Regions from separate parts of the Larkinella harenae genome, predicted to be linked through region 3. Evidence: riboswitches for the same ligand, from Rfam matches in the RefSeq annotation. Region 3 holds a riboswitch; each other region holds the start of a gene.

Region 1 (10,527 bases), on a different contig from region 3:
TACGAACAACGGTCAATAAGCTGGTGAATCAGTTCGGTACCCGTTAATGGCAGGTTTTCAACCCGATAGCCTTCGGCCTGCATGGCGTGCAGCATATTGAGCAGTGACGCCGGGGCATCCAGCCCGACGGCGTTTCCGATCTGCGACGCTTTTGTATTGGAATTGGTGAAAATAAAGGCGATTCGCTTTTGATCATTCGGCAGGTTACGCAAACGGGAAAACCGCAGCGCCAGCCCCGTCACGCGCTCCACCCGATCGTCGAGCGGAACGTACCCCCGGGCACTCCGTTCTTTTTCCTTGAACGAAACCGGCACCGTAATGATCCGCCCGTCAAATTCGGGAATCGCCACGTTCATCGCCGTATCCAGCGGATTGAGTCCCCGGCTCGACGACTCCCAGGGTGCGCGTGCCATGCCCGGCGTGATGGCCTGAAACACCGGAACGTTCAGCCGGGACAAGGCCCGTTGCGACGCCGTTTCTTCCCCGCCCAACCGCACATCCGTCATAGCGTAGGAGATCGTATTGATCAGATTATCAACCGAAATCCCACCCCGATCCGCCTGAAAATAGGCAAAGGCAAACGGTTCGTCGGTAGCGGGATCGGTGGCTTTCAGCGACGACGTAAAAACGGGCAACGCATTCAACCCTTTGTCTTCCAGCGAACGAATCAGCGCATCCACAAAAACCGTGTTGCCGCTGATCCAGTGCGAGCGGTAAAACGTGATGCCAACGGTGGGCTGGTCGGAATTGTGCCGCTGCACCCAGTCAATCAGGTCCGCCTTTTCGGGCAAATCGGGATGGTAAATACCGTGTTCGGGTAACTGAATGGGAGCTTCCGCACCAAACCCGGTCATCAGCAGGTGATCCGACAGAAAATACAGCAGCGACGTCAGGTTCTGGTAGCCCCCCGCCTGAACGTAAGCCAGCGTTTCATGCAGAATGGCGGGCGAAACCGTCGAAACGGCCGCAAACTCCGGATTCAGTTCGCCGGTGCCGCTGATCACGATTAGGTGCTGGCCCTTATCTTTCGCCCGTCGAACCAGTTCACTGAATCCCGGCACGCTGCTGGGCCGACCGTGGATTCGTAAAATGATAATCCGGGCCGCCCCAATTTCCCGGTCGAGGAGTTGCGCCATCTGTGCTTCGCTTTTAATGGCCAGCAGACTGATTCCGGTGGTTCTCGGGAAATCGTCCGGCAATTCCTGCAAAACCCGGTTCAGCGTCAGCAGGTCCGTATCAGCATGGGTCAGAAACACGATTCCGTTCGTCGGCGTTGCGGTTTGTCCCAATTGAGTCGCAGCTTCGGAGCCTTTCCAGGTATAAAATTGGAAAACATATTCCGACAGATCGACGGGCGGGGGCAAAAAACCGTCGGCGGCAATCATGCTTTCGATGTAATCAAAAATGGCGACAATTTGCCAGTTACTGTTGATGGAGTGAAACCAGACCGAATGCCCGTCGAACAGCAAGGTAACGACGTTCGCCAGCGTGCAGGGTCCCAGGCAACCGCCTTTAGTCAGGTGAACGACGTTACGGATTTTCCGGCGCATCCACTCGCTTTTGTACAATTCGACCGGGATAGGCGCATAACCCCGATCGACGCGGCCACAGCAGCAGGCGTTGTAACAATACGACAGGTGCCCCCGGCGCTGTACCAGGTTGATGGCTTTCCCATCGGAACGGGTTACGCGTTGGCGTTTGATCTCAGACATAGTTTCGCGGGTCTGCCGGGACGGTTTTAGAAGCATTTCTGTCATCCGTAGCTGACGCTATCAGTTGTTCAATAAACGCGGGTTGGTCGCCCCAGTACATGTGCACGTAGGACGCAAAGGTATTTTGGGTTCGGTAAAACCTGGTTTCAACCGGTACGCCTTTCGCGTTGGTGATGATGGCAATGGATGTTTGTGGGCTTGTTTCGTGCGGCACGGAATAATGAAATTCGTGTCCTTTTAGACTCAATCCGTTCCACTCCACCACCCGATAACCGAGGGTTAATTTCGCGGACAGCATGGACGTTTTCAAGTCCAGAACGCCGGTCATGGGAATGGTTTGGCCGTCATTATGTTGGACAGATTCAGTCTGGCCGTCGGCGATCTGGATGGACTGGCCCAGGTACATCAGGCCACCACACTCCGCGTAGGTGATTCCGCCCGCCAGGCAATACGCCCGAATCTGCTCCCGCATGGCTTCATTCTGATTGAGCGTCGACGCGTATAATTCCGGATAACCGCCCGGCAGGTACAGAAAGTCGGTTTTGGGCAGGATCGTGTCGTGCAGCGGACTGAAAAAAGTAATCTCGCCAAAGCGCGCCAACACGTCCAGATTCTGCGGATACGTGAACGCAAAAGCTTCATCGCGCGCAACGCTGATCCACCGGGGAGTCAGTGGTTTCGGGTAGTGGAGGGTAGGCTGAGCAACGGGCGGGGAGGCCAATCGGGTAACCGCCAGCAACCGATCCAGATCAACCGTTTTGGGGAGCTCTTCGGCCAGCGCCTGGATGATCTGTTCGTAATCCGTTTCGTGGGAAATGTGCAGCCCCAGATGACGCGACGGAATGGCAAACCGGGAATCGGCGGGCAGATAGCCCAACGCTTCCACGCCGACGTCGGCGCAGGCATCCTGCAAAAAGCGGTAGTGAGACACCGACCCAACGAAGTTGAAGATGGCGCCCACGAGTCGGATACGCGGGTAAAAATGTTTGAACCCGTAGAGCAGCGGAGCCACCGAATAGGCCATCGCTTTCGCATTGACAACCAGTATCACCGGCTGATCCAGCCATTCGGCCACAGACGCGCTGCTGCCCTGCATCCGGTCGGCTCCGTCGAACAGGCCCATTACGCCTTCCGTAATGGCCACATCGGCCCCGGACGCGTACCGCCCGTACGATTCCCGAACGTGTTCCGGCGTGGCCATAAACAAATCCAGGTTGATACAGGTCCGGCCTGCAGCCGTGCCGTGGTGCAGCGTGTCGATGTAGTCCGGACCACACTTAAATGGCTGCACCCGCAACCCCCGGTTGGCCAGCGCCCGCAACAGCCCCAGCGTCAGCGTGGTTTTGCCGGAACCGCTGGACGGCGCGGCCAGCAGAAAATGCGAAAATCCCTTTGTGTTAGTCATGAAATTTTCCGGAAGATGGCAAAACCGTGCGACGACCAACGGTTTTCACCGGCTGCTTTCCTGTTTTAAATCGTTTTTTACGCTTGCGCCGGAGCCATTTTGCCGTTAGAACCAGCCCCGTTACACTAACAACGGTACCCCCCAGCATCAGAAACCCGACGACAAGATCCCACAAAGGACGCTTATACACCAGAAATCGAAAATCCAGACTGTGCAAACCGTGGTACAGCCAGCGTTCCAGACGGCTTCCGTTTTCGTGTTTCAGAACCAGCTGCCCCGTTTTCAGATCCACGTAATACCAGCTCTGGGCCGGGTTATCAATTTTGATGCGCAAAACCGGTAGCCTCTTTTCCTGCTTTTTTGAATAATAATAATCATCATATTCCGTCAGTGTGCGTGCTTCCAGCACGGGTTTACCGGGGTTAAAAGCCGTCAGCTGAGCCACCAGTGGACCAGTCGGAAACTGCTCGAATGGAAGCGCACCGGGATCATCGGCGGCCAGCAAGCGGGTATGAAAATCATCCTGATAAGCCAGGAAGTACGGGCGGCCAAATAGCTGAACCAGGTGCATTTCCTTAAGCAATAAATGCGGCTGAAACAGGACCGCAGCCCGCGCCGGAGACACCGTAAAACCCACCGGATTCAGAGGGCCGCCCGACCAGGCTTTTAATTCCGTCAGCCGCCGTTCGGGATCAGGTCCAAATTCAATCGGACTCATGGAGAACAACCCACTCAACGTCCAGGTGAACACAAAAATACCAAAAGCAAATCCGGTGTAATGGTGCCAGCGAAACCATTTTTTCCGGTAAGGGCTGAACGCCCAGGCATTGGACCGGTTTCGTTTGTACCGCACAACTCCCATCACCATACCGGCTACGCACATCACCGTCCCCACCAGCGACAGCCAGATCACGACCTGACTCCATACCGGGCGGTTTCGGATCAGCACGGTTGGGTAAATCCAATGCGGGATCGGCCCCAGCCAGGCCCAAAACCGTTGGCGGGCGTTGAGCATCTGCACAGCCTCACCCGTATGCATTGATACGTAGACGTACGTCCGGGCGGGATCATCCATCACAAAGCGATGCACCTCGGGCAGATACCCCTGCGAACGGTGGGCCGCCATCCACTGATCGATCTGGTGCAGCGTTTCGACGGAAGCGGGTCGGCTGGTGTTGTGCACAAACGCCCGCGCAATCCGCCCCGCCAAAACCGTATCAACCAGCGGCAGAAGCTCGCCCGTATCCGCATAAACAGCCCTGTGCTGATTGGACTGGGTAACAATTCGGTAGACGGGTCGGTCGAGCAGCATCCCCAGCCGAACGGTTTTTACGGTATCGGTCATTCCGGCGCGGTCTAAAGCCTGCTGTGGAGTCAGTTGGCACGAACTCAGATTAGCCGGCGGAAGCTGCTGCAAACGCTGGTGGTATTTCATCGTCGGGAAGCCCGCGTACATCATCACGAAGCCCGATAGAAACCAGATGACGAAAAGCAGGCTCAGAGCAAACCCCAGGTAACGATGGGTGAGCAACATCCACTTGACGAATGTCTTCATGGGCGGTTTTCGGTTTTGAATCACCGGTTCTCTGTTTGGAAAACCGGTGATTCTTCTACGTTTACAGACTGTATTTCAGGGTCAACAGGTAGTTGCGGGTGGCTCCCGGATAAAACTGGTTTGTAATGATGACGTTGTTGAAGTAACGCTCATTGAGCAGGTTGTTGACGTTCAGGCGCAGGCCCACCCGCCCGATGCGGTACCCCACGGCCCCATCCACAACGGTATAAGCGGGCAGTACATAGGTATTCGCGCTGTTGGCGTAGGTATCGCTCATGTAGTTTGAACCCAGCCCCAGGCTCAGCCCGCGAAGTACGGTTTTGGGCAGCTCATAATTAACCCACACATTGACCATGTGTTTGGGCGCCAGCACCGCCGTGTTCCCGGCCACGGAATTAACATCACTCCCGGCAAACGGCAGATATTTAGCCTGTGTAAACGTATAGCCAGCTGTTATGTCCAGTCCGGCCAGCGGACTGCCCTGCATGTCCACCTCAAAACCTTTTGATTCGGCGGAGCCAATGCCTTTGAACACACCGCCCGGCAGACTTTCTACCTGGTTGTCCTTGCGCATGTAATACAATGATCCCGTTGCCGTCCAGCGTCGTGCCAATTCCAGACGGCTACCCACCTCGGCCTGATAGCCGGTTTCGGGATCGAAAATTTCGCCGTTGGGTGCGATCCGGCGCGACGGTTTGAAGTAGGTTGAATACGACCCGTAAACCGACAACGACTGAATGGGCTGATAGACCAGGCCCAGGCGGTACGTCAGGGCCGATTTTGAAATCGGTGTTTGAGCACCGCGCTCCGTCACGTTTCGGTCGGCATCAACCTTGTCGGTGTAATAGACGCCCTTGAAACTGTCAAACCGCAACCCCACCAGCGCCTTGAGTTTATCCGAAAACCGCAGCCAGTCCTGCACGTAAAAACCGTGTACGGTTTCGTCGGACGCCCGGTACTGCGTCGTCACATAATCGATATAACCCTGATTCAGAACCGGATTCTGTACGGCAATCTGGCTTAATCGGCCCGGACCAAAAATGGTGGCATTATACGTTTTCCGATCCAGCACACTGAGCGAATATCCCGCCAGAATTTTCTGTTCCACCGGTCCGGTAGTCAGGTCATAAGTCAGTTCGAACTGGTTCTGAAGGGGTTTGGTAATGTGGTTGAAATACAAAGGTGAGGTCCGTTTCAGGGAATCGCGCCGGGCGTTGAACGTCAACTGTTCGGTCGAAAAATAGTCGATATTGTCGTGGGAATACGACAGTTGATTCGACAGACGCAGGTTGGAAGTCAGTTGGCGAACATACTGTAACTGGACATTGTAATTGGTATTCTTCAGGAAATCCGCCGGATCGTTGTAGCGGGTATTCATATCCATTCCCGGCGAGACGAGGCCACCGGGCAACATCGGGATTCCGGTATCGGTAGCGTAGCGGTCTTTATTCGCGCCGAGCGTCAGGTAGAAATAATCCTTTTCGGTGGGCGTATACTCCAGCGCCAGGTACGCGTTGTTGGTGCTCACCGCCGACTGCCGGAAACCGTCCGTGGCCGAAAGACCGAAATCGGCCCGGTAGCGCAGTTTTGAACTCAGCGCACCGCCCACACCCGCCCGCATCCGCCGGGTGTTGAAGCTCCCGTACGTGGCGGAGAAATCGGCTTTCTGCTCCGCCGTCGGCCGCTTCCGAACGATATTGATGATTCCGCCCAGGGCCGAATGGCCAAACAACACCGATGCCGGACCTTTCAGCACTTCAATCCGTTCCACATTCGCCAGGTTGGTGCTGGGCGCGCTGGTCGAAATGTTGTGCCGTTCGTCGCGGACCCCATCCACCAGCAGCACGAAGTTGTTGAATCCCCGAACCGTAAAATGCTGAAAACCGCCGTAGGTGTTGTTGGCCCGAACCCCCGTTGTGTTTTTGACGGCTTCGCCCAGTTCATCGACGGCGCGCTGTTCGATAATACGGGCCGACACCGAACTGGTCGTAACCGGCATGTCCCGGGTGGGAATAGGGAGCTTATTGATGGAGGAGTAAGCCGAGCTGTGAACCGACGTGACAGTCACTTCCGAAAGTTCGTTGGTGCGGCTGTTCAGCTGATAACGGAGTACAGTTGTTTCATGAGAAATTACAGTAATGTTTTGTTTCTGGGCTTCGTAGCCAATTCCACTGGCGATGAGCGTGTAGGTGCCCGACGGTACGCGTTTGAGGACAAACTGGCCTTCTTCGTCGGTGGAAGTCCCGAGGCCGGTTCCTTCCAGCCGGATAGTGATGGCCGTCAGGGGTTCGCCGGTGTCGGCCTGAATCTGCCCACGAATAATACCGGTGGCCGACTGGCCCCATACGGTTTGGCTAGCCATCGAAACCAGTAACACGAGTTTCGCAATCGGCCTGAGAAAACAAAAAAATGAAGCGAATGGGCCACCAGGTCGCGGGTGGTCAATGGGGTGCTTGTGCATAGCTTTTAACTTGAAAAAATAAGTTTAAAAGTCTCTGCCAGCATTTCGTCGTGCGAGCGGGAAGGAGCAAACGGGCAATGGCTACCGGTGCTTTGGGGAACGCAGCACCAATCCGTTTTGGCATACGCATACACCAGCCGGAGAAAGCCAATCTTGACCGTGCTTCAGACCGCGAAAGCATTGTCAGCAAGAAAAAAGGCAGGTCTCCTGACTTGTAACCTGGCTACCGTCCTTCCCAGTTTTTCAAACCAGTGAACATCAAGCGTGCGAATCACGCCGGGTAGCTAGTGTGTGCGTTACTTACAGTTGCGCGACAGCTCGGGATTTACACCCGATTCCCTATTAATCAGCGGTTAAGCCGAACCATTTTCCTGTTGGAGAAATGAAGTAGATACTTACTGGCGCAAAGGTATGAATAAAATTGTACTTTTGCGGCTGCTTACGGGTGCGCTTCCATCGCGAAGCGCTTAAAAGGGAATCCGTCGCACTACCCACGTAGTGTTAATCGGAGCAGTTCCCGCTGCTGTATAGTTCAACAAAACGTTTTGACCGATTTGCCACTGTTCCTTTATCGGGGATGGGAAGGCGTCAGAACTGAACGAGCCAGAAGACCTGCCACTAAGCGTTTTATCCGGTGTGCTTTCGGGAAGAAAAGCAGGCAGGCAGTTGATTGAGTGCGCCCCGGCGGGCGGCCACTCCTGCATTGCGTTTGCATTTTTCGTGGATGGCCACCGGCTCAAATCCCTGTAAACGCACATGATCAACCCACTTCTTCTGGATTCGCTGCTCCTGGGTGTGCAGCATTCCTTCGAACCCGACCACATGGCCGCCGTGTCGGTGCTAGCTTCCGAAAAACGCAATCATCAGCAAATCTGGCGCATCGTCTGGCGATCGTCGCACTGGGCGCTGGGCCATTCGTTTACCCTCATTCTGTTTGCCTGTTTTATTCTGTTGTTAAAATCGGCCCTGTCGCTCAACATCGCCGAACAGGTTGAACTCGTGGTGGGGCCGCTGATGATCTGGCTGGGCCTTGTGGCCATCCGGCGCAATCACAAACCTCAGGAGCCTGAAGCTACCCCCTCCACTTCCCCCAAACCGGTCAGCCGGTCGTTCTGGGTCGGCATGATCCACGGTTTGGCGGGCACGGGCGGAGCGTGTACCGTGGCCCTGACGCTGGCGGCCCGCGATGCATCGACAGCGGTCTGGATCATTGTGCTGCAAAGTGTAGGCATCATCGCTGCCATGACACTGTACGGTTGTTTACTGGCTTTCTCGCTCACCCGGGTCATTGACCGCTGGCAGTCAGCCGTTCGTTTGATCAATTATGCCGTCGGTATTTTTTCCATCGCCATCGGCGTCTATACCTTATTCGAAGTCATTCCATCTTAGTATATGAAACAACGATCTATCGATCGATCTACCCGTTGGTTCCCGAGGCTCACCTGCCTTTATCCGGCACTAAGTATACTCTCTCTTACGGCTTTACGGGCCCAGTCGGTTTCCCCCGACAGCCTTCGGCAAAGCGACCTGAGTGAAGTAGTCGTAACGGCCACCCGTTCGGAAATCAGACGCGACAAAGTACCGCAGCAAATCGCGGTTATAACCCGACGTGACATCGAGCAGACACCGGCCTTCGACGTCACGGATCTGGTCAAGAAATTGACTGCGGTCAACATCATTCAGTATCCAAACCTGTCGTCGGGGGTTGGCATCCGGGGATTCCGCCCCCAGTTTTCGGGGCTCAATCAACGGACATTACTGCTCATTGATGGCCGACCGGCGGGGGCCTCCAACCTGTCTACCATCGGACTCAATCATGTGGAACGGGTCGAGGTTTTGAAAGGGCCTGCATCAGCCTTGTACGGGTCTCAGGCGATGGGGGGCGTTATCAACGTCATTACCCGGCGATCAACGGGGGCCATCCGGGGTGGTGCCTTCGCCGAGTACGGCTCGTTTCAAACGTATCAGGCCGCGGGAAACATCGGCGGGAATCTCACCAAACGACTTGATTTTGATGCATCGGTCAGCTATCTGAAGCGGGCGCACGATTACAGGCTGGGGAACGGGAATCTATTTCGGAATCTGCTCAAAGGCGATCAGGCCGTCAAGTATCCCCCTAATCTATCGCCCGAAACCGTCGACGACCGTAAAGATGACGGTTTGAGCCGTCCGAACACGAAGCTTACCTATTATTCTGGAACCCTACGGGCAGGTTACCAGGTGAACTCCCACTGGCGGGTCGATGTTCGGGGCGAAAAATTTACCGCGAACGATGTCGAATCGCCGGGTGATATTACATACGGAATCACGCAGGCCAGTCTCAAAGATGTGGACCGGCAGTCGGGCGAAGTGGCGTTGAGCGGTCAGATTGGTCCGCACAAACCAACCCTGCGCGTCTTTACGGCGGAAGAAAACAACTTCAATCAGACGACAAATGTAGCGGGGAAACCGGTCACTCCTTTTCTCTCCGCCAATACCGGTAACCGCTGGCAGGGTATTCAGTTGAAGGATAGCTGGCAGTTGGGGCGGCACCATCTTACGATTGGGTACGATTACCTGAAGGCCGGCACCCAATCCCGCAGTTGGAGCAATGCCGATACCGAACGAGCGCCCACGCAGCCCAATTACACCATTCGCTCGTCAGCTTTTTACGCGCAGGGCCTGCTCACATTTGGGCAAGATCGGCTTACACTACAACCAGGTCTCCGCTACGATAACATCACCTTCGCCGTGCAGGAAACTCCGCTTTTAACCACGTTTAAACCGGGAAAAACCGCAAACCCATTCATTAGTCCCAGCCTGGGTGCTGTGGTTCAGGTGCTGCCCGGTTTGCGGATGAAGGGCACCGTGGGACGGGCCTTCGTCACGCCCGATGCGTACAACGTCGCCGGATACTCCGAAACCCGTACCACGACCGGACGCATCACCATTACCAGCGGCAATCCAAATCTGACCAATGAAAACAGTATTAGCTATGACCTTGGCCTGACGTTCAGCCGTCCGAAAATCGGTTTCAGTGCGGCCATTACGTATTTCAATACCGATGTCCGAGATCGGATCGCCCGAATTGTAACGCAGGTTAACGAAAAGCAGCCAAACGGGGATGTTATCGTGGCCCGGGCTACCTACGTCAACGCAGCCGATTCGGATCTGAGTGGGATTGAAACCGAAGTTAGCTACGATTTTGGTGCCTTGACGGCGTATCGGTACTCCCTGCGGCTATTCGGCAACGCGACCTCAATGCTCTGGTATTCCGAAACCCTGGTCAGTACGGATGGGAATACGACCCGCCGTGACATTGCCAACGTGGCCCGAATGAACCTGAACGCGGGGCTGGAATACGATTCGTTCAAAGGATGGCGAGCCCGGCTGCTGAGCCGCTACATAGGACACC
Region 2 (10,527 bases), on a different contig from region 3:
TCGATAACAGCCACCCGATTGGCCAGCGGCAGGGATGCCGGGTTGCGCTCGGCTTCGTAGGTGGTCCATTCCGGTCCCCGTTCGTCCTGATGGCGTTTTACCCGACGTCCGAAATCCTCGTCCCAGATTTTGGCGGTTGCGACATAAACCGGCGCCGGGCTCAGTTGCCGGGCGCGTTCCTGCGCAAAACGGCTTTTTCCACTTCGGGTTCCGCCCGTTACGTAAATGATCATGCTTCGGTTTTAAAGCGCTTGTAGAGAAAAAGCTGCCACTTTTCCTCGGCGACGCCCGCTTTATCCATTTCGGCGCGGGCCAGCGTGAAAAACAGGTCCGATAGCCGGTTGATGTAGGCGGGAATCGCTTCGTGTACGTCGTCCGTTTTGCGAAGCGAAACCAGCCGCCGTTCGCCCCGCCGAATCTGCGTACGAATGACGTGACACAGGGCCGAAATTTCGTTGCCACCCGGTAGTAGAAAGTAATCGGAGGGTGACGTCATGGCTGCTTCCAGTTCATCAATCCATTGCTCGCAAAAGCTGGCACCGTCTTCCGGCATCGGATTGGTATTGATTTTCTTGGCACTCGACGGTCGGGCCAGGTGCGACATCATATCCATCAGGTCTTTCTGAATCCGGTGCAGATTGAGTTGCCAGGGGTGATCGGCTTCCAGCTTCACGCGCAGCAGGCCGATGGAAGAATTGGCTTCATCCAGCGTACCGATGCATTCAACCCGAACATCGTCTTTATCGACCCGGCTGCCTCCAAAGAGGCCGGTTGTTCCTTTGTCGCCTTTTTTAGTGTATATTTTCATGAGAATCTGTATTTTAAATGGTTATGGGTGGTTGGTTGATTTTTCAGGATGGATAGATGGCTGTTTGAGGACCTGGAGAGTTTCGAGAAGCGCCTGGATGGACGTGGCTTCCTGCTGATTTCCGCCCCGATTAATTGTCCAGTTCGGACGGTTTTGCTGAAAGCTTACCAACACGACGCAGGACGTGCGACCGTCTGGTTGCTCCACAACGAAGCCTTCCCGGCGGAGCGCCCGGCGCGTCCAGAAAGTCAGCTTTTCGTCGCCCAGTAGCCCAATGGCAGGGCCTTGTTCTTCAGCGTGCATGGTAAAGGTGCCGGTTGTTCGGTCGAAGAAAAAGCCCTCTTTGTCAAACGTGGCTTCAAACGCCCCGGTTAAAACCAGGTCTTCGGGTGTTCCGGTTGCCAGGCTGCCTCGGGAGTCGAGCAGCCACAACTGGTCGGCGGCTTGCAGCGCCAGATCCAGTTCGTGGGTGGATAACAGAATCGCTTTGCGGGTTTTTCGGCTTAACTGGTGCAGTAACCGCATCATTTCCACCCGGTTCGGGAGGTCGAGGTGGGCCGTTGGTTCATCGAGTAAAATCAGGGGAGTATCCTGCGCCAGCGCCCGGGCCAGCATAACCTTCTGGCGCTCCCCGTCGCTTAATTGCTGCAACCGGCGGTCCGCAAAAATGAGGGTTCCGGTTGCCTCCATGGCATGTTGCACCTTCTGATTATCCGCTGTGGTCAGTTGGCCCAGCCAGTTGGTGTGGGGTGTTCGGCCCAGCGCAACGAGTTCCCGGACCAGCAAGTTGCCGGCATCGACCCGCTCGGACAGAACCAGACTCAAGGTTTGCGCCAGTTCAGGAGCCGCTAAATCCGTCAGATTCTGTCCTATGACCGAAATATGACCGCTCAAGGGCCGTTGCAGACCCGCCAGGGTTCGCATCAGAGTGGATTTTCCGGCTCCGTTCGGACCCAGCAAACAAACGAGCTGGCTCGACCATAAATCCAGCGACAACGATTCGGCCACCGTTTGACGGGGGTGTCGTCGGCTGGTATAGCCAATGGACAGGTCTTGTGCGCTCAACAAAGGCTGTGAATCGTTCATCAGAAAGCAGAGCGTAAGTTGTTTCGTCGCACGATAATCCAGATGACAACCGGCGCACCCAGTAGGGAGGTCACAATATTGATGGGCAAAACCGCCTGCGTTCCGGGCAGTTGTGCGAGGCAATCGCAGAGCAACAGCAGGACGGTCCCGACCAGGCAGGTGGCAGGAATCAGAAGGCGGTGGTTGGCGGTATCAAACAGAGAACGGGTCAGATGGGGAACGGCGATCCCGACAAAACCGATGGGGCCACAAAAGGCCGTGATGCTGCCGGTCAGCAGGCTCGTACTGGCCAGAATCAGCAATCGGCTATAACCCACGCTCAAACCCATGCTTCGGGCGTAGTTTTCGCCCAGAAGCAAGACATTCAGCGCTTTGGATGAGGAGAAAGCCAGCAAAAGACCAACCGCCACCGCGCTTGCCAAGACGTACAAATGCGTTCCGATAACGCCCCCCAGAGAGCCAAAGGTCCACATCAGGTATTCCTGTAATTGTTCGGGCTGGCTGAAATACTGCCAGATGCTGATGACCGAAAGTGTAATGGTTCCTATCATCACTCCAACGATGAGCAGCACGATATTGTCACGTAACCGGCCCCCGATGGTTAGCACCAGCAGCAGGACCAGCGCTGATCCCAGCGATGCCATGACGACCAGTAGCCAGCTTCCGGAAAGACCGAGTTGCCGGATGGCGTAAAGGCTGGCGCTACTGCTACCACCCAGCATTACCAGGGCTACGCCCAGGCCCGCACCGGCGGTAATACCCAGCTCGGAAGGTCCCGCCAGCGGGTTTCGAAACAAGGTTTGCATTTGTAAGCCGCTGACTGATAGGCCGCAGCCTACGATCACCGCCGTAATGGCTTTCGGCAGGCGAATTTTTTGTACGATGTAGAGTTGGGCGGTATTTTCCGAACCTTGCCCAAAGACGATGTTGATTACTTCTTTGAGCGGAATGGATACGGACCCGACTGTAATATCCAGCAGAAAAAAAAGAAATGCCAGCCCCGCCAGCCCCAACAGCAATAGCTGACGCCAGGGGCGAGCCGGTGTCGGGTGCCGGGTGTCGACAGCAGATGTTGTCATTCGTTCAATTGCTTGTAGTATACGAGTTGGTGGGTAGGCAGCAGATCAGGATGCAGAATTTTGATCAGATCGGCCAGCACGGTATGCGGATTGACGGAGCCCGATTCCCAGAAATCGTTGGAGCCCCGCTTATTCGTTCGCTTGCTGTAGTTGTAGAGCTGACCGGTTTTGAACGCTTTAAAATCGGCATACCGTGCGTCTTTGGCGAGGACATCCCGTTTTGATTCAATTCCCATCAGGCCGACGTTGAGCCAGCAGTCGGCTTTCAGGGCGACGGGATAGACCGCTTCAAAATTCAGCGGAAGACTGCCCGTCGTTCGGCGGTTAACCCACGGGTAATTACCTCCGGCATCCAGAAAAAACCGGGTCATGTAGCTGTCGCCATCGGGCACAAACCAGGCGTCTTTGGAATTCATTCCGCTGAGAATGGTAGGTTTGCGGGCCACTTTTCGGGTTAACGAGGCCAGCCGGTTGTACTCTCGTTCGACCTGGGCAAATTTCTGATTGACGAGCGCTTCTTTATTGAGCAGGGCAGCCAGCAGCTTGACCCATTCGGCCCGTCCCAGCGGGGTTGTTTCCACCCATTCGGAATTGATGAGTACCGGAATGCCCGCGTTCCGAAGCGTGCGGTAACGATCCATGCGGGCATTGGGGCTTCCCATCGCCATCAGCAAATCGGGTTGCATGGCAATCAATTGTTCTTCGTTGAGCGTTTGATCGTGGCCGACTTCCTGAATCTTGCCCGACTCGATTCGCTGAATCACTTTGGGTGACGATACGTATTTGGTATTTCCCAAGCCGACAATCAAATCCTCGGCACCCAGGAAGCCTGCCAACCCAACGTGCATGGATGACATGGCGACCATACGCCGGAGCGGAATCTGAATAACCTGACTGGTTGCGTAGCCTTTGGGGGTCGGGGTGCCGCGTTGTACCAGCACATACCGTAACGTATCCGCCGTTTTTTCAAACGGACTGATGATTGAAACGAGCTTGTACGTCTTGAAATACTGGATGGTGAAACCCCGCGCGTGTTGAATGGTGACCCGGTTGGCGGAAACGGCGGTTTTTTGAGAAGCTGATGGGAGCGACTGGGCATTGGCCGGAGATCCTCCCAGGCTCCATAGAGAAGCAACCAGAAATAGAGAGCAACTGCGGAATAGACGTTTCCTCAGGCTGAGCGAATGTTGTGAAATCATAAAAAGACAAGCCTTTCTTCCGAAAGCTGTTGCGTGCTACTACTGAGGCAGGTATTCTGACTTCCCCGGCAACCCACGGCCTTCCCATTCAGCAACGAACAGTGGCACAGTTGAGTGAGCAGCCCAGACAGTGGGGTTACAGCAGCGGAGACTGTTCCGGATTTTCACCAAGTCGGCAAACCGACGGATTCCCTATTAAAACAAACCGGTTTGGCACCAAACCGGTAGTTACCTCTGTAGTTTTGGGGCAAAGGTACGATAAATAAACCGTAGGGCGTCAATCGGGCTCTGGAATGTGTCGTCAGGCGTCGCAGGAACTTATCAGCGTTGCTGTAGTATTCTGTTGGCCGAGCAGAAAAGGCGTACGCAACGGTTTGAGGAAGTTTCGGTTACACTACAGCCATTCTTGTTTTTTAGTCGCGGGCGTATTTCGAGCGCAGTCGGCGGGCCACATCATCGGCCAGGTCGTCGCGCAGGTTATTGTAGAGTTGCCAGCGGGAGGGCGCAAAAAGACTGGCCGATTTTAGCGAACTTCCGTTGAGCGCCCGCTCATCACCACTGAACGTTTCCCATTCCGTCACCCAGCTACGGTTTTCCCAGACGGGTTCTTCCCACAAGACTTTTCCCGTTTGGGTATCCAGGGCCCGCATCCGCAGGTCCAGCCCCGCGCTGATTTCCCGCCGATGAGTTGTCAGGGTGCCACTTACTTTCTCCATGATATCGACTTTGGTCGAATCGTTGATTTTCTTCTCGCCAACTTTATACGACTGATTGCTGTAGATGGTGGTAGAAGATGAGGTGATGTTTTCGTTGAAGGGCGAATAATCAGTTACCTGCATCTGGATGGCCTGGTGAAGCGGGAAGCCATCGCCAGCCTGTTCACTGGGCAGGTAAAGCCGGACAAAGGTGGAAGGGGTGGGGTTGCGGTCAATGCGCTGAAAGATCAGGTCCTGCAATTCCCGATTGTCGCCGGGGCTAATTTCGTCGGTTGGGCTGATCGGTTCGACGACAACCCGCAGGATCGCAAAAGGCAAGGCATCTTCGGATTTAGCGTAAGCCAGCCGGAAATCTGGAACCCAATCCATGGCTTTGCGGTAGTTCAAATAGGCTTCTTTAGCTGCTAAACGGTTTTCTTCGCGGTATGTAAAGGCTTGCTCGGCCACCGAATACCGGTCGGCAGCCGCCAGCTTGCGAACTTCGTTTTGCCGATCCAGGTAGGAAGAGGGATAGGCACGCAACCACTCTGTACAGGCTTCGCATTCCTTGGCGCTCCCACGCGGGGCAAATCCACGCCGGGCGTTATCGGTCAGGGTTTGCAGTTGGGTATATTCCCGAAAAACGGCTTCCCATCGAAAGGGTTCATGACGGTCTGGTGTTGCTGCCGAAGAAAGTCGTCGGATTTCGGTTTGGTGCTGGTTGTACGCATGCACGAAGGCTTCTTTCAGAATTAGAGGGGCCAACCTGTAACCCCGCTTGAAGGGGCCGTGCGGTTGCTGCAACCGTTGGGAGGCTTTTTGAACAGCAAGATCAAAAGTACCCCGATTAAGCGCTGTTTTTCCACTGCTGCACGCAGACAGCCAGGTAGCGATCAGGGCGAAAAACAGACTCAGGCGAAACATATGGTAAGCTACATTTTTTTCCACATTGGACAAGTGACCGCGCACTTGGTTTATCCTTGACCCCAAGAAAAAAACATCCGTTGGATTGTCATAAAAAAACAGCCCTTTTGGTAGAAATAGCTATTAGGGCTAGTTCTTCGACAATGGCATATCGTGGTGCAGCTACGCCGACTTTCCCACTCGCATTGACGCTACAGAATGCATCTCAATTCATACCCTACGCAACCTGAATGCGGAGATTGGTTTTGGTAAAAAAATTAAGTATTTTCCCGAATAATAAATTAGGTAGTTATTTGTGGGATCAGGAGGTGTGGCCTTCAGTAACACGCATTAAAAACACTTATCTTCGTGCGTCTTCTTTCCGCACTTTTTGTTTGGCTACAAGCCGTGTTCTTAAAACTGTACTGTGCTTGTTAATTTATTTTGAGAAGTTTACTTAAGGTTTAGTTTATTCATCGTTGGGAAAAGCTTACAGCGTTTGCGCTGAAAAAAGGAAATCAAATAGCATAAAGTCAAGGTAGGAAAATACAAATTGAACAAGTAGATAATAGATGTAGAAATATGAAATTTATTTTGCAAGTACCGAACTGGCTTCAGGGCGTCATTTTACTGAAAAAGTTGATGGCCTCATTGAGTATGATGATAACCTTTGTCATCAAGCGTAATTTTTGGAAAATAAATGTTGCTCTTCTCTGTACGGCCTACTGCATTGTCACCTCGATGCCGAATTATCTGAATTTTTCGGAAAAAGCGTTAAAAGAATCACCTTCCTACCAGTTGATTCTGGAGAATTATGAGTCATTGAGTAGACAAGCCGAGAACCCTTTTCAACCCCAGCAGGTGGAGGTCAGCTCACATTCGTCGAAAATAGCGTTCCGGTTTATACCAACCCTGCTGGTGCATTATGTTCCTGCGACGAACCTGTTGACCAAAATGTTTAGCTTGTATATCATTAATAATGTATTTGGGTTCCTGTTTTTCGTAGGTGTTTTAAGCCTGGTATTTAAGTTTTCAAATGATAAGTTATTTGCTACGCTGGTAGCCTGCAATTTCTCCGTTTTGTATACGGGCAAAAGTTTTTTCCACGATACCTATTTGTGGAACGATGGCATTGCTTTCACCTTTATTGTTTTTAGTCTTTTAAGCCGTAGTTCAATTATTATTTTGTTGTGTCTTCTGGCGGCATACTTTACGGATGAGCGCGCTATTTTCAGCGGTTTGCTAGCGTTGGTTTATCATAAAATTGTTGCTGCGGATTTCAAAAAGCCGTATCCGTTACTTGCATCAAGCGATTGGCCCTACGTTCTTTCTTTTGGAGTCTATTTTCTGATTCGGTTGTTGCTGGGATATTTTCTGGGCCTGAAAACGCCCTCCGGAGATGAGAGTGGAGTAGCCCTGTTGATCCGGTTTCGGGATTCATCCTTCACCTGGACCAATATTCTGGGCTTCGTGCTCGTCTATAAATTTGCCTGGCTTTTGATCTTCGCCCCGCTGAAGTGGATGAAACAGAATAGGGTGATACTTACGGTTTACTGCACAGGCATCGTGGCGATTGGGGTCGCAAGTTTTTCGGTGGGGGATTTAACCCGAAGTTTGTCCTACGGTTTTGTGGCTTTGCTGATTGGCTTTGTGATTTTTTATAAAAAATGCATCCAGCGGCTAAATTACCGACGGAATTTTGCGCTATTTATACTTTTGTCAGCGAATTTCTTCCTGCCCACCATTTCCGTTGTAGGAATAGTGGTAAAACTGCTTCCACCGATCGACAAAGCCCTGGTATTAGTTAGTAAGAAAAGTGATATGATTGCTGCTTATTGGTGGTAAGTAAACCAACTGTTGGGCTTTGTAAAACCCGAAACATTACCGGAATGAGTCATAATAGACTCGCTTTTCAGCATGGCAATATAAGTTTTCGGCAGGTGCTACCATCGTTTCAAATACTTGCGTTGCTACAAAGACGTTGCTGTGATATCAATAAAAAAGAGGTTACAACAAACGTTGTAACCTCTTGGTATTCAGGGCTCCCGAAGCTGGGCTCGAACCAGCGACCCTCTGATTAACAGTCAGATGCTCTAACCGACTGAGCTATTCGGGAATTGCAACCCGCCGTAGTGGGTTATTGTGGGTGCAAAAGTAAGAGACGCAATGAACTCTTGCAAGTTTTTTCTCGAAAAATCTGAAAGATTTCGGCTCTTAGAAAGCCGATGAGCCAAGAGAAGGAACACGCGCCAGGATTAACTCCTTGATCTGGCGGGCGTCACCGCGCGTGAAATTCTTGATCACAATTTCGGGACGGGCCCGAGGAATGATACGGATTGTCGAAAAAAACATGCCGTTATCGATCTCAACCCCGGAAATGTCACCGTAAAACACAAAGTTGTCGGTTCCGCCAATTAATTTATTGACGCGGAAAGTGACCCCTTTCTCGTTGAACTCGACAATGTCGCGTTTGATGGGGTCTTTAAAGCTGCTGGATTTGAAAATTTCTGCCATGTGCGTTTCGTAAGTAAGTAAGATTGTTCAACGTGCGTCAACGGTTTGGACCGGAAAACCCAGCGCTGCAACTATTTGGGGATATAAATGACCTTTTTAGTTTCAAAAAAGGGTTCATCAAAGTAATTGGATAGTTCGTAAATCCGGTATTTATCCTTGATCTCGGCCAGTTCTTCGGCCAGGTCTCCGCCTTTTAGGTACAAAACGCCGTTCCGGAGTTTATTGTTACCCGTTTTCAGAATCTTGTAGCGAACCCAGCCCAGGAACGGGTTCAGACGCGTCACCGCCCGGCTGACGACAAAATCGTACGTATTTTTCAGGTGCTCCACCCGGGCCTGTTCCGCCCGAACATTAGTCAATCCGAGCGCCGAGCTGATTTCGGTTACTACTTTAATTTTTTTTCCGATGCTATCGACCAGGTGAAAGTCGGCTAGCGGATACAGAATCGCCAGCGGAATTCCCGGAAAACCGCCCCCTGTTCCGACGTCCAGAATTTCGGTGCCCGGAACAAAGTCAACTACTTTGGCAATGCCAAGCGAATGCAGCACGTGCTTCTCGTACAGTGAATCGATGTCCTGCCGGGATATCACATTGATTTGAGCGTTCCAGTGACGGTATAGCTCTTCCAAAGCCGCAAATTGCTCCAGTTGCTGCTTCGTCAGTTTCGGAAAGTATTTTTTTAGTAAGTCCAATGGTAATAATGCATGATAAATGATATGACGGCGGTTTGCAATGGCTTCTGGCGGCCTTTATTTCCAGGTCATCCGACGGTTTTTTTTCCGTGGAAGTAGGGTGACAACGCCCATTACCGTGTAATAAATTCCCATGACGACATCCAGAAACGGAATAGCGATCCAATCGACGGTATGCCCCAATCGGTAGCTGATGCGCCCAACGATGCCCCAAAAAGCAAATAGGCGGAAGGCAAACAAGCCGGTAGCAACCAACAAAAGTTGACCCTCCGGCTGACTCATCAAAGCTGCAAGTCCTTCTCTGGGTAGACGGAGGAAAGTAATCAGGGCAATCACTGGACCCGTCAGCCAGGTTAGTACGTGCGTTAGGGATAGCAGCCCCAGCCAGAATTTATTGCGGGTTTTGTAGTATTTCCCAACCGATAAATGTCGTTGTTTCTGATGCCACCATTCCGCAAAAGTTTCCTTCGGTTTCGAATACGTAAACGTTGCGGGATGCAGGCTAATGGCTACATTACGAGACGTGGCCACTTCGTTAATGAATAAATCATCGTCGCCCCCCAAAACACGGATGTGCGAGTAAAAGCCTTTGTTGGCCAGAAACAGCGAACGACGGTACATTAGGTTGCGGCCAACACCCATATAAGGTAAACCGATGCGCGCCATCGAAAAATATTGTACGGCCGTAAACAAAGTTTCGTACCGGATAAGCCGGTTGATCCAGCCGTGCTTTTTTCGCCGTTTGTACGGCCCAAAACCTAGTACGATCTCTTTCTTGGGTGTATATAACTGATTGACCATACCGGCTAGCCAATACTCACTGGCGGGCTGGCAATCGGCATCGGTAAGCAGAACAACATCGTGCGTAGCATTCCGGATGCCCGTAGTCAGGGCGTATTTCTTGGGGGTAACGTGTTCATGCTCGCGGTCGATTCGAATAAACCGTACATGCTCAAACCGCTCGACGGCTTTTTCCAGAAACTCCCGCGTACCGTCAGTTGAGCGATCGTCCATGATCAGCACTTCAAAGGTCCGATAGACCTGATCGTCTAGCAGTGGCAGCAACGTTCGCAGATTTTCCAGTTCGTTCCAGGCGCAGACAATGATGCTAACGGCCGGATCACCGGGCTGTCCGTCGATGGGTGCAACGCCCGATGGTGACCAATTTTCGTTTGGATCGCGGTAAAATGCGGTTCTTGAAAAAACACCCAGGATGTACAAAAGTTGTACGCTTATTGCAAAAAGACACACAACCGATACAATGACGACCACCAAAATTGGAAATAAATAGCTGATTAACAGAATTTGAATACGCGGGCAAATATACAGATTTTGATTTTCGGCGTAGGACTTTCGACCTTTGCGGTTTCAAAAGATTGTTGAACGAAGTACCATGCAATTTACCATACAGGCTAACGACCCACAGTCGAAAGCACGCGCGGGGGTGATTACGACCGACCACGGTAGCATCGAAACCCCCATTTTTATGCCCGTCGGAACGGCAGGAACCGTTAAGGCGGTTCACCAGCGGGAATTGCTCACCGATGTTCG
Region 3 (10,527 bases):
TTAACCCGAATGGAAGAAGCCTGGCACCGGCCCACCGTCTCAGGTTCCTGGGCCAACTCGTTTATTGTGGATAAAAAATTGTTTATCACGGTTGATTTGTACCACTATCAGGGTATGAAGGGAAAAAATTTCGTTACCAATCAGGTTTTTACCCTCAAACCCATTTGGGATCTGAACCTGAAAATTGACTATTTCCTAGGAAAACAGGTTTCAGCTTTTGTTTCGTTAAATAACATTATAGGTGGTAATTATCAGCGGTATTTGTATTATCCGCAACAAGGGCTTAACTTTCTCGGAGGATTGTCGTACAGCTTTTGACAATGCCCAACTAGAAAGCTCATGGTATCTGTATCGGATTATCTAAAAAAACTTCTGTTTCAGTACGATTGCATCGTTGTTCCGGAGCTGGGTGGCTTCATCCTGCATTATGTGCCGGCTACGTTCGTCGAAGCAACCGGGATGTATATGCCTCCCCGGAAGAAGATTGCTTTTAATGAAGCGCTTAAGCTGGACGATGGGTTATTGATCAATTACATGATGCTGCACGACGGCTGTACGCGGGAAGCGGCAGGGCAGGCCATTCGGCAGTTTGCGGAAGAAATGAAGCAAACGCTCCGGCAAGGCCAAATCTTTGCCATCGACGGTGTAGGGCTTTTCTCGGAAAACGAGGAAGGAAAGCTTCAGTTTGATCCCGAAATTCGGCATAACTTTCAGGGCGAGTCGTACGGGTATCAACCGGTGTCGGCGCGTTTGGTGAACGCCGTTGAGAAGACGGAAGTACCCCAGGAAGTAGTGAAATTGCCGAAAGAAGCGCCGATTGCGGTTGAGGCAGAAGAAGTTCCAGCTCGAGTTGTTGCCATGCCGGTAACGAATACTCGTCGGCAGTATTTGGCCTGGGCAGCTGCGGTGTTGCTGGTTTGCTCGCTGGGGGTGATTGTTTCGGTGAAGAAATCACCTTCGCTGGTGGTTAGTAGCCTGAATCCGTTCGAACTCTTTGCCCAGGAGGAGGAAGCTGTTCCGGCTTCTACCGAACCCGTCGAAAAAAACAGCGTGCGGACTGCGGTTGTTGACGCTGAACCTGCAGCAACGCGCACAGTACCCGTTGTACCGGTCGCGTCTCCTGTAGTCATGGTAACGCCAGTTGTGAAAGAACCGGTTGTAGTGGCTGAACCGAAGCGGGAAGAGGCCTATTACCTGGCCATCGCGGGCAGTTTTTCCAGCAAAGCGAATGCAAAACGATTGATGAACCGATTGCGCCGGGCTGGGTTTGAAACCGCTTATATTCTTCCCCAGACGAAGACCAAAGAACTGGTGAAGGTAGCCGCTGTAGGTTCATCCGATAAAGATGAAATTCTGGCTTCGCTCGAAAAAGTAAGCAAGCTGGCGGGGGCTCGCGCCTGGGTTTGTAAGATTGATTAGTTATTTTATGCAGATAAACCGATAAAGGCAGCCTGGGTGGTTGCCTTTTTGTATGGTGTGAACTGAACAATTCCCGAATTCGTTTTATTTTTGCCGGTGAACGCAATACGATCTCCCGGTTGGTGCGTTTAATGCCTAAATACGTATTTGCATGAATCGATTTGCGCTCGAAAATGAGAAGGAATATCGGGTAACGGCTTTGGCCAGTGCGTCGGCTGTGTGCGCGCTGCTTTTTTTTCTGCTGTTATACATCCGCTTGTGGCAGTCGGTTCCCGAGCCACCACCGATTGAATACGTCGATGTCAATTTCGGCACGGATCTGGTGGGGAGTGGTTCCATCCAGACCTACAATAAAGCGAGCGATTCGAAAAATACCGAAGACGTTAAGAAGGAAGAGGACAAACCAAATCCGAAAGTGACTACCACTTCGCGGGTTGAAAAAACACCGACCGCACCTGTTCCTAAAATTGTAGAGGCTAAACCGAGCAAAGTCATTACCGAGAAGCCGGATATTGCCAGCAAAATAGAAAGCCCGGTAACAGTTCCGGAAAAGGCGGACCCTAAAAAGGCCGAGTCGACTACGCCAAAACCAACACCTGCACCGCCTAAAGCGGAACCGGTGGCCGAACCGAAAAAGGTGGACGCCAATGCGTTGTATAAACGGTCTCCCTCGGGTGGATCCAATGGTACTGTGGGAAAAGCGTCTGGAATTGGGGGAAACAACAACGGTGATGACGCATCCGGCGTCGGTGATAAAGGAAATCCGGATGGAAACATCAACGCGAAACAATTTTACGGAACGCCGGGCGGTACGGGATCGGGGGTTTCGCTGAATATGGCAGGTTGGCGACTGGCCAGTTCACGCATTGCGCAGGACAATTCCGGCGAAAGTGGCGTTATCAGATTTGAAATTACGGTGGATGATAGAGGGGATGTAATTAATGTTAGATTAAAAGAAACACAGCTGAGCCCAACTGTAACAGAATTCTATAAACAACAGGTTTATAAATTACAGTTAGTAGCAAAAGGATCTTCTGCACCACCAAGATCTACTGGAATTTACACAATTAAGATTCGATCAAATTAGTACCGAATGACGTATTCGGAAGCGATTGCTTATTTATACGCGCAATTGCCGGTTTTTCACCGCGTAGGAGCGAAGGCCATTAAACCTGGTCTGGATAATATACTTCATTTTTGTGCCTATCTGGGCAATCCACATGAGCAGTTCAGGAGCATCCACGTTGGGGGAACCAACGGCAAAGGAAGCTCTTCGCACATGCTGGCTTCGGTTCTGCAAGCCGCCGGGTACAAAACTGCCCTGTACACGTCTCCCCACTTAAAATCGTTCACGGAACGAATCCGCATTGACGGTCTGCCAATCCCGGAAGCGGAGGTAGCAGCCTTTGTGCTCGATCATAAGGCGTTTATCGAGGATTTGCGGCCTTCTTTCTTCGAGGTGACTGTTGCTATGGCCTTCGACTATTTCGCCCGTCAGCGCGTGGATATTGCGGTAATAGAGGTAGGGTTGGGAGGAAGGCTTGATTCGACGAACATTATTACGCCCTTGGTGTCCCTGATTACAAACATTGGATGGGATCATAGCGATATTTTGGGGGACAGTCTGGAGAAGATTGCCTTTGAGAAAGCCGGCATTATCAAACCTGGTGTTCCGGTGGTGGTTAGTGAACGAGACTCTGACACACAGGAGGTGTTTAGTCTGAAAGCAGCGGAGTGTGGGAGTCGGATTGTATTTGCATCGGATGGAAGCTTTCAGGTGCTGGATGAGGGAATCAAAGCAGAACGGCGCCAGCTGTCCATTGTCGATAGCCATCGCAATGGGTTTACGCTTGAACTTGGCTTGCTTGGCTCGTATCAACTGAAAAATGTTGCCGGTGTTCTGACCACACTCAATCAGCTTTCCTCGCCTGATTGGCAGACCAATGGTGCTTCTCCACCATTTCCTGTTTCTGTTACAGCGCTTCAGTATGGAATTGCCAATGTAGTTGAATTAACCGGGTTGAAAGGCCGGTGGCAGTTTTTGCAACGCAATCCAATCGTTATTTGCGACACGGCGCATAACGAACCCGGAATTCGGAATGTGCTCGAATCGTTGAGGACGGTTTCATACCGTACGCTGCACCTGGTGCTGGGATTTGTGAAAGACAAGGATTTGTCGAAGCTAATCAAACTGTTTCCGGAAGAGGCAAATTATTACTTTTGTGAGCCTGATATTCCACGGGCGCTGGATGCAGAAGCGCTCTCGAATGAATTTCGTCAGTATGGTATGGTGGGAGCGGTTTTTAAAACCGTTAATCAGGCGCTGGAAAGTGCGCTGGAACGTGCCGGGGCTGACGATTGTATCCTGGTGACCGGAAGTACCTATGTTGTTGCAGAAATAAATCAATTATAACGATAGTGAGTAGAAATAAATTGGCCCGTTTTGAGCACAATCGCGTCAGTTCGAATGTGTTGGAACCGGGGAAGGAGCTTTTTGAAACGATTAAAGGAAATTGGCGGCAGGTTTATTTCCAGAATACGAATCCAATTGTGGTCGAAATAGCCTGTGGGCGGGGGGAGTACACGGTGGGCCTGGCCCGACACTATCCTGACCTGAATTTTATTGGAATTGATCGCAAAGGGGATCGAATTGCGCAAGGGAGCCAGCAAGCGCTGGAAGCGGGCCTGACCAATGTTGCGTTTTTGCGGACGGATGTATTTCGATTACTCGATTTCTTTGCAAAAGATGAGGTGAATGAACTCTGGATTACCTTTCCAGACCCCCAGCCGCGAATCAGTCAAATTAAAAACCGGCTGACCGCGCCCCGTTTTCTGGCATTGTATCACGAGGTGCTGGCTGCTTCAGGTACGCTGCATCTGAAAACCGACCACGATGATTTTTTTGACTACAGTGTAGTTACCCTAACAGATCACGGTTTTTCGGATTTGGTAACCACCCGGAATCTTTATCAGTCTGAGATGAATGATCTTCACTACGGTATTAAGACCCGGTATGAAGATATTTTTTACCGAAAGGGGTATTCCATAAAATACTTAAAATGCAAAAAGGCGGAGTAAAACCCCGCCTTTTTTGTTGCCTTGCCTTTTTATATTACAATTTTGCAATCAGATCGGCAATGCGGCTTGAGTAGCCAAACTCGTTGTCGTACCAGCCTACAATTTTAACCAGCGTTCCGTTGGCCGAAGTCAGTTTGGAATCGAAGATGCAGGAGTGGGGATTGCCAACGATGTCGGTTGATACGATCTCATCAACACAGTATTCCAGAATACCTTTCAGCGGTCCTTCGGCTGCGGCTTTCATGGCCTCGTTGATTTCTTCTTTTGTTACTTCCCGTTTCAGGATTGCTGTTAAATCCGTTACAGAACCGTCTGGAATGGGAACACGCAGTGCATATCCGTCCAGTTTACCCTTCAATTGCGGCAATACTAAACCAACAGCTTTAGCAGCACCGGTTGAAGTTGGAACGATGGACAGAGCAGCTGCCCGAGCCCGGCGCAGATCGGAATGAGGAGCATCCTGCAGATTTTGATCGGCTGTATAAGCATGTACCGTAGTCATGTAGCCTTTCTCAATTCCAAAAACGTCGTCGAGGACTTTGGCCATTGGTGCTAGACAGTTTGTCGTACACGAAGCATTGGAAAGAATGGTTTCCTCGCCACTCAGTGTATCTTCATTCACACCTAAAACAACAGTTGGAATGTTGCCTTTAGCGGGAGCGGAGATAACTACTTTTTTGGCACCAGCAGTTAAATGTTGGCCTGCACCTGCTTCATCAACGAATCGGCCGGTTGATTCAAGAACTACATCTACACCGAGAGAAGCCCAAGGTAATGCTTTAGGATCGCGTTCAGCGTAGGCATGAATGCGTGTTCCATTAATGGTTAAACTATCGCTGTCAGATGCGATTTCGCCCTGAAATTTGCCATGAACAGAATCGTATTTTAATAAATGTGCCAGCGTTGCATTATCAGTCAGGTCGTTGATGGCAACGATTTCTACATTTTCTTTTTCAAGAAGTCTTCTAAAAGACAATCGGCCTATGCGACCGAACCCGTTGATGGCGACTTTAATTTTGCCCATTGTGTGTTTGAGAATTGGTTACAAGAACGCTACAAAGATATTAATACAATTTGAAAAAGGGCAAGGTAGGGAGAGAACATCTCTAATAGGTATGCATAGGGATAAATAAAAAAGAATGCTGCAAAGCCGGACATCATAATTAGTATTTTAGCAAATCTAAATTAGTCAAATAGTATAAAAATTAGTATATAATGTTTAATTAGTTAGCAAATTACTAAAACAAGTGCTGCATTTTACTAATTTTAATAGTATACATTTTCTTTTTTTACGCCTAGCGATTAGAATATTACCTTATTCTCTACAACTACCATGTTTTTATTAGCAATCCTTTTTTATTCATTTGAATTATCAATACCTTCACACTGATAGATTGAACGAAAGTTTATGGTGAAAAATTAACAGTCAAAAGTATATCAAAAAGCAAAATTCAATTCTAGCTTCTCTCACGGAATCCTCTTGCTCATTGGGCACGATGAATACAGAAACTCCTCTAACTTTTTCAAGTGGGCAGAAGAGAGTTTTGTCACCCCATCATTTTTTTCTACTGGTTCAATTACAAATCACCAACGTAGGTATAAAATTACTTAGACCATGAATCGCTGCGTGACAGGTACGATTCATTATAATGCAATCTTCGAAGGTTGGGACACTATAACGCGGGCAGCTGTTCGGGCGGCCAATATCGAGAAGAGAAATATTGAATGAATACAGACGAATAGTATGAGAAGCATGGTACTATGGTCCGTTGTAGAAGTAGTAATAATAGGCGTAAAAACAATTGTAGTTAACAAAAGATTAATAAGGCGGCTCATCGTATTAGAGCAATCAAGTAGGGTAGTTGATATAATGCATTTATATTATAATGTTACGAACATACACTAAATACAGGACGACATTGATCACTTTTTCTCACCCTATCAATCGAACCTTTTAAGTGAAAGGATAGTGCCAATTGTATAGTGCCAATTATAACAAATCCAATTAGAATCTTTAAACTGCCAGAGTCGTAATAATCTTATTATCAGCAGATTAAATACATAAAAATAAATTAACAGTGCAATTAAATTTTTGAACTATGGAGTACAAGAGTATTATTGAAAATTGTTGGTCGGACCGTACATTGCTGACCGATTCGGCAACCTTAAAAGTAATCCAGGAAGTTCTTGCTGAACTTGATCATGGGCGCCTGCGCGTTGCAGAGCCTGACAGTGCAGGGGAGAAGTGGACAGTTAATGAATGGGTGAAGAAAGCTATTCTACTTTATTTTGTTTCCCGATCAATGCAAACTCAGGAAGTAGGCATTTTTGAGTTTCATGATAAAATCCCTCTAAAGACTGATTACCAGAAAAGGGGAGTTCGCGTGGTTCCACCAGCGGTGGCGCGGTACGGATCTTTTATTGCTCCAGGCGCGATCTTGATGCCATCTTATGTAAATGTCGGAGCTTATGTAGATGAAGGGACGATGGTAGATACCTGGGCTACGGTAGGTAGTTGTGCTCAGATCGGTAAGGATGTTCATTTGAGTGGGGGAGTAGGAATCGGTGGCGTTCTGGAACCACCACAGGCGTCGCCTGTGATTGTGGAAGACGGTGCCTTTATTGGCTCCCGTTGCATCGTAGTTGAAGGCGCTCATATAGGCAAGAAAGCCGTACTAGGAGCAGGTGTTACCATTACTGGCAGCTCTAAAATTATTGATGTAACCGGAGCATCTCCAGTTGAACATCGTGGGTATGTTCCCGACAATTCAGTCGTCATTCCGGGGAGTATTGCTAAAGAGTTTGCTGCAGGCGTTTACCACGTACCGTGTGCACTCATCATTGGTCAACGCAAAGAATCGACCGATTTGAAAACGTCATTGAATGACGCGCTACGCGAAAATAATGTGACAGTTTAACAAACTGTTTTTCTCCATCAATTTACATCTTATGAAGGCCGGTTTACATTTGTAAGCTGGCCTTTTTTTGATTCCACTTGTTTACATTTGTCATAATTTACTTTTGTAATAAATTTGCGCTTGTTTATCATTGTAAATAATTTACTTTTGTTAAAAAAAGCTTGTTATGAATGTAAATGACAAAATTAAACAGGTACTGAAGGACAAGAACTTAACTCCTTCTTATTTCGCCGATGAAATCGGTGTACAACGTTCAAGTATCTCACACATCTTATCGGGTAGAAACCGCCCAAGTTTTGATATCATTCAGAAGATTATCCGCCGGTTTCCCGAACTAGGTTACGATTGGATACTGGAAGATGAACAACCGTCATTTACAAATGTGAACGCGCGAACGGTCGAAGCACCACCACAACCAGTCAGGAAAACCGTTTCACAACCTGAAATTGTGGCAGAAGCCCCACAGTATTCAGCCCCTTCACAATTGCCTACAGCTAAAAAAATAGAAGAAAAAACCATAGAGCGGATTCTCATCTTCTATACAGATGGAACGTTCCGCGAGTATTCTCCTTCATAGATACAGACTTCTGAACACCCCTTTCCATGGTCCTGGGCAAACCCCATTTGCCCAGGACTTTTTTTGTGATTCCCTATACCGGGTCTCTACAAGGTTTGATTGAAAATCCTTCGCAATGCGTTACCTTTGCCTCTGAGAAAAGGCGCTACCTGACACATGTCAGGAATGGCTTAATAGGGAAGCCGGTGTAAGACCGGCACTGTCCCCGCAACTGTAAACTCAATAAGTCTGTTTTCTCTTCTTGCCACTGTCCGAAACTAAGGTCGGATGGGAAGGCCGAAAGCAGGGAGTAAGTCAGGAGACCTACCTTTTTAACAGCTGTTCAACCGGCCGCTTTCGGGTGTAGAAGAACCGGCTTGTGAATCTCTCTGGAGATCTAGAGACGATCCTTTTTACTTAATTAACTTAGTATGCGGTACAGAGACGGGATTTTCCTGTCCTTACTGATCAGTTCGTTTTCGATTGCGAACGGGCAGACCAGCAATGTTGACCAAACCTTACCGGCTATAACGGTTTGGGCGACTCCTCCGGAACGGTTTTCGGCGGGCCTAAAAACGCACCGCATCGATTCCGTGGCTTTGGAACAGTTTCGTTTTCAAAACCTAACGGATATGCTGACGTACCATACACCCCTGGCTTTTAAGGTGTACGGTGCTGGTCAGCTGGCCACAGTCTCTTTTCGGGGCACATCCGCCAACCACACCGCCGTGCTTTGGAACGGTATTAATATCAACCAACCAACCCTGGGCACCACCGATTTTTCAACTTTGCCCGTCATCGGATTCGATCAAGTAGCTATTCAATACGGTTCCTCGGCCAGTAGCGTAGGTTCCGACGCCGTCGGTGGTAGCATCCTGCTCATGAATAATCCGCAGTGGCAACAGCCGGGTTTGTTTGCCTCAATGGGCCAGCAGATCGCCAGCTTTCGTAATTTTAGCACCCAGGGCGGCATCCGGTTTGTGAGTCCGGTTGGTAAAAAATGGCAGGTTTCGGGCAAATCATACGCCAACCTCAGCCACTTCAACAATGATTTTCCGTACCGGGAACGGGGCAACTACTTTGTCGAACATTCAACGACCCGGCAGAAAGGTGTGATCCAGGATTTGTATTTCCGAAATCAGAAAGGAAATCAGCTCGCGTTGAACATGTGGCTGACCGACAATGATTTGGTTATTTCGCCAAATGACACCACAGCACGGGAGCGAACCCGTTCCCAATCATACCGTTTAGTAACAACTTACGAAAACCAAACGCTTTCAGCACGGCTGGGTTTCACGCGTGATATAATTGATTACGCCCGCGGGAATTTCAGAAACCCCAGCCATTCAATGACTGATCGACTAGTCAGTCGAATTGAAAAAGAACTATCCAAATCGTATTCGTCAGGGCTGGCCACGCTGCGGATAGGGGGTGAATGGTCACATTACTGGACCCGCGTCGATGGTTACGATTCTCCGCAGATTGAGGAAGATAGGGCGGATTTGTTTGCCCTCTTACGAATTCAATTAGCAAAATGGCTTTTGTCGGCCAACCTGCGGCAAGCTTTTGTCACTCGGTTCGATCCCCCCATAACGCCTTCCGTTGGCGCCGACTACTTTATTTTTCAAAAAGACAAAGTAAGCTTAACGGCCAAAGCCTCAGCGGGACGAAGCTACCGGGTTCCTACGTTAAACGAACGCTATTGGAAAGAGCTGGGCAATCCTGATCTACGACCCGAGAATGGGTTCAACCTGGAAACAGGTTTGGCCGTGCAGTGGGCACCGGACAAAAATTGGAAAGCTACCACCGAAGCAACGGTTTTCCGCAACCGCATTGACAATTGGTCGTATTGGAATCCCGACTACGGGTATCGGGTCGAAAATCTGCAACTCGTCGTTTCCCGGGGTCTGGAATGGACCAGTACCCTTGCATACCAGACATTGGCCTGGCAATCGGGGCTAAATCTGACGTATGCTTTCACACGCTCGAGCCAGGAGCGGGCTTATAATGCCTATTCACAGGACATTGTTGGCAAACAACTCGTGTATGTTCCCAAACACGTGGGGCGGTTATCAGCGTACATGGCCTGGGGTAAAAACCGTCTGACTATTCAGAATCAGGTTAATTCGCGCCAATACATCACCTTCGACAACATTCAGTTTCTGCGCGGTTTTATGCTGACAAATATTCTGCTTGAAACCGCAGTTAAACTCGGCCCCGTGCAAACACGCATTCAGGGGCAGGTCAACAACGTTTTTGACACTGTTTATCTAAACATCAAGCGCAACGCTATGCCGGGGCGGTACGTTGCCATTCAATTAATCTGTAATCTGAATACCAAAAACCAATGAAGAAGAAAACAATGCTATCGACTAGTCGGCTCAAACTGGCGTTAGGGGTTCTGGTCGCATTTACCTGGTCGTGTAACAACGACAACAATAATCCAGAAGCATTGCCCTACGGTTCGGGCGTGCTGGTGATCAACTCGGGAAATTTCACAGACAACAACGGCTCCATCACGTATTTGCCACCCACCGGAAATTCCATCACTTACGA

What was found. A riboswitch is a leader RNA that binds a small molecule or an ion and turns the genes downstream of it on or off. The one in region 3 is predicted to bind cobalamin.
Region 1: linked by a shared signal. The riboswitch ahead of ACYVH9_RS04585 (hypothetical protein) and the one ahead of ACYVH9_RS26265 (TonB-dependent receptor plug domain-containing protein) in region 3 are both predicted to bind cobalamin.
Region 2: linked by a shared signal. The riboswitch ahead of ACYVH9_RS04670 (ABC transporter substrate-binding protein) and the one ahead of ACYVH9_RS26265 (TonB-dependent receptor plug domain-containing protein) in region 3 are both predicted to bind cobalamin.

Annotation. Positions count from the first base shown of each region.
Region 1 is NZ_BAAGWE010000001.1:1,127,921-1,138,447, reverse strand. Features, by position in the region: gene cobN (cobaltochelatase subunit CobN) at 1-1,712, opposite strand, end outside; gene ACYVH9_RS04600 (cobyrinate a,c-diamide synthase) at 1,705-3,117, opposite strand; gene ACYVH9_RS04595 (PepSY domain-containing protein) at 3,110-4,672, opposite strand; gene ACYVH9_RS04590 (TonB-dependent siderophore receptor) at 4,734-7,034, opposite strand; cobalamin riboswitch at 7,314-7,516, opposite strand; cobalamin riboswitch at 7,560-7,767, shown strand; gene ACYVH9_RS04585 (hypothetical protein) at 7,890-8,522, shown strand; gene ACYVH9_RS04580 (TonB-dependent receptor plug domain-containing protein) at 8,526-10,527, shown strand, end outside.
Region 2 is NZ_BAAGWE010000001.1:1,149,537-1,160,063, forward strand. Features, by position in the region: gene ACYVH9_RS04650 (bifunctional adenosylcobinamide kinase/adenosylcobinamide-phosphate guanylyltransferase) at 1-233, opposite strand, end outside; gene ACYVH9_RS04655 (cob(I)yrinic acid a,c-diamide adenosyltransferase) at 230-808, opposite strand; gene ACYVH9_RS04660 (ABC transporter ATP-binding protein) at 830-1,894, opposite strand; gene ACYVH9_RS04665 (FecCD family ABC transporter permease) at 1,894-2,973, opposite strand; gene ACYVH9_RS04670 (ABC transporter substrate-binding protein) at 2,970-4,172, opposite strand; cobalamin riboswitch at 4,202-4,408, opposite strand; gene ACYVH9_RS04675 (hypothetical protein) at 4,586-5,791, opposite strand; gene ACYVH9_RS04680 (hypothetical protein) at 6,353-7,615, shown strand; tRNA gene ACYVH9_RS04685 (tRNA-Asn) at 7,813-7,886, opposite strand; gene ACYVH9_RS04690 (hypothetical protein) at 7,985-8,284, opposite strand; gene rsmG (16S rRNA (guanine(527)-N(7))-methyltransferase RsmG) at 8,356-8,976, opposite strand; gene ACYVH9_RS04700 (glycosyltransferase) at 9,034-10,197, opposite strand; gene tgt (tRNA guanosine(34) transglycosylase Tgt) at 10,370-10,527, shown strand, end outside.
Region 3 is NZ_BAAGWE010000008.1:71,941-82,467, reverse strand. Features, by position in the region: gene ACYVH9_RS26305 (TonB-dependent receptor) at 1-318, shown strand, start outside; gene ACYVH9_RS26300 (HU domain-containing protein) at 340-1,419, shown strand; gene ACYVH9_RS26295 (hypothetical protein) at 1,571-2,506, shown strand; gene ACYVH9_RS26290 (bifunctional folylpolyglutamate synthase/dihydrofolate synthase) at 2,513-3,832, shown strand; gene trmB (tRNA (guanosine(46)-N7)-methyltransferase TrmB) at 3,838-4,497, shown strand; gene gap (type I glyceraldehyde-3-phosphate dehydrogenase) at 4,532-5,521, opposite strand; gene ACYVH9_RS26275 (2,3,4,5-tetrahydropyridine-2,6-dicarboxylate N-succinyltransferase) at 6,597-7,415, shown strand; gene ACYVH9_RS26270 (helix-turn-helix transcriptional regulator) at 7,582-7,992, shown strand; cobalamin riboswitch at 8,115-8,317, shown strand; gene ACYVH9_RS26265 (TonB-dependent receptor plug domain-containing protein) at 8,403-10,322, shown strand; gene ACYVH9_RS26260 (DUF5074 domain-containing protein) at 10,319-10,527, shown strand, end outside.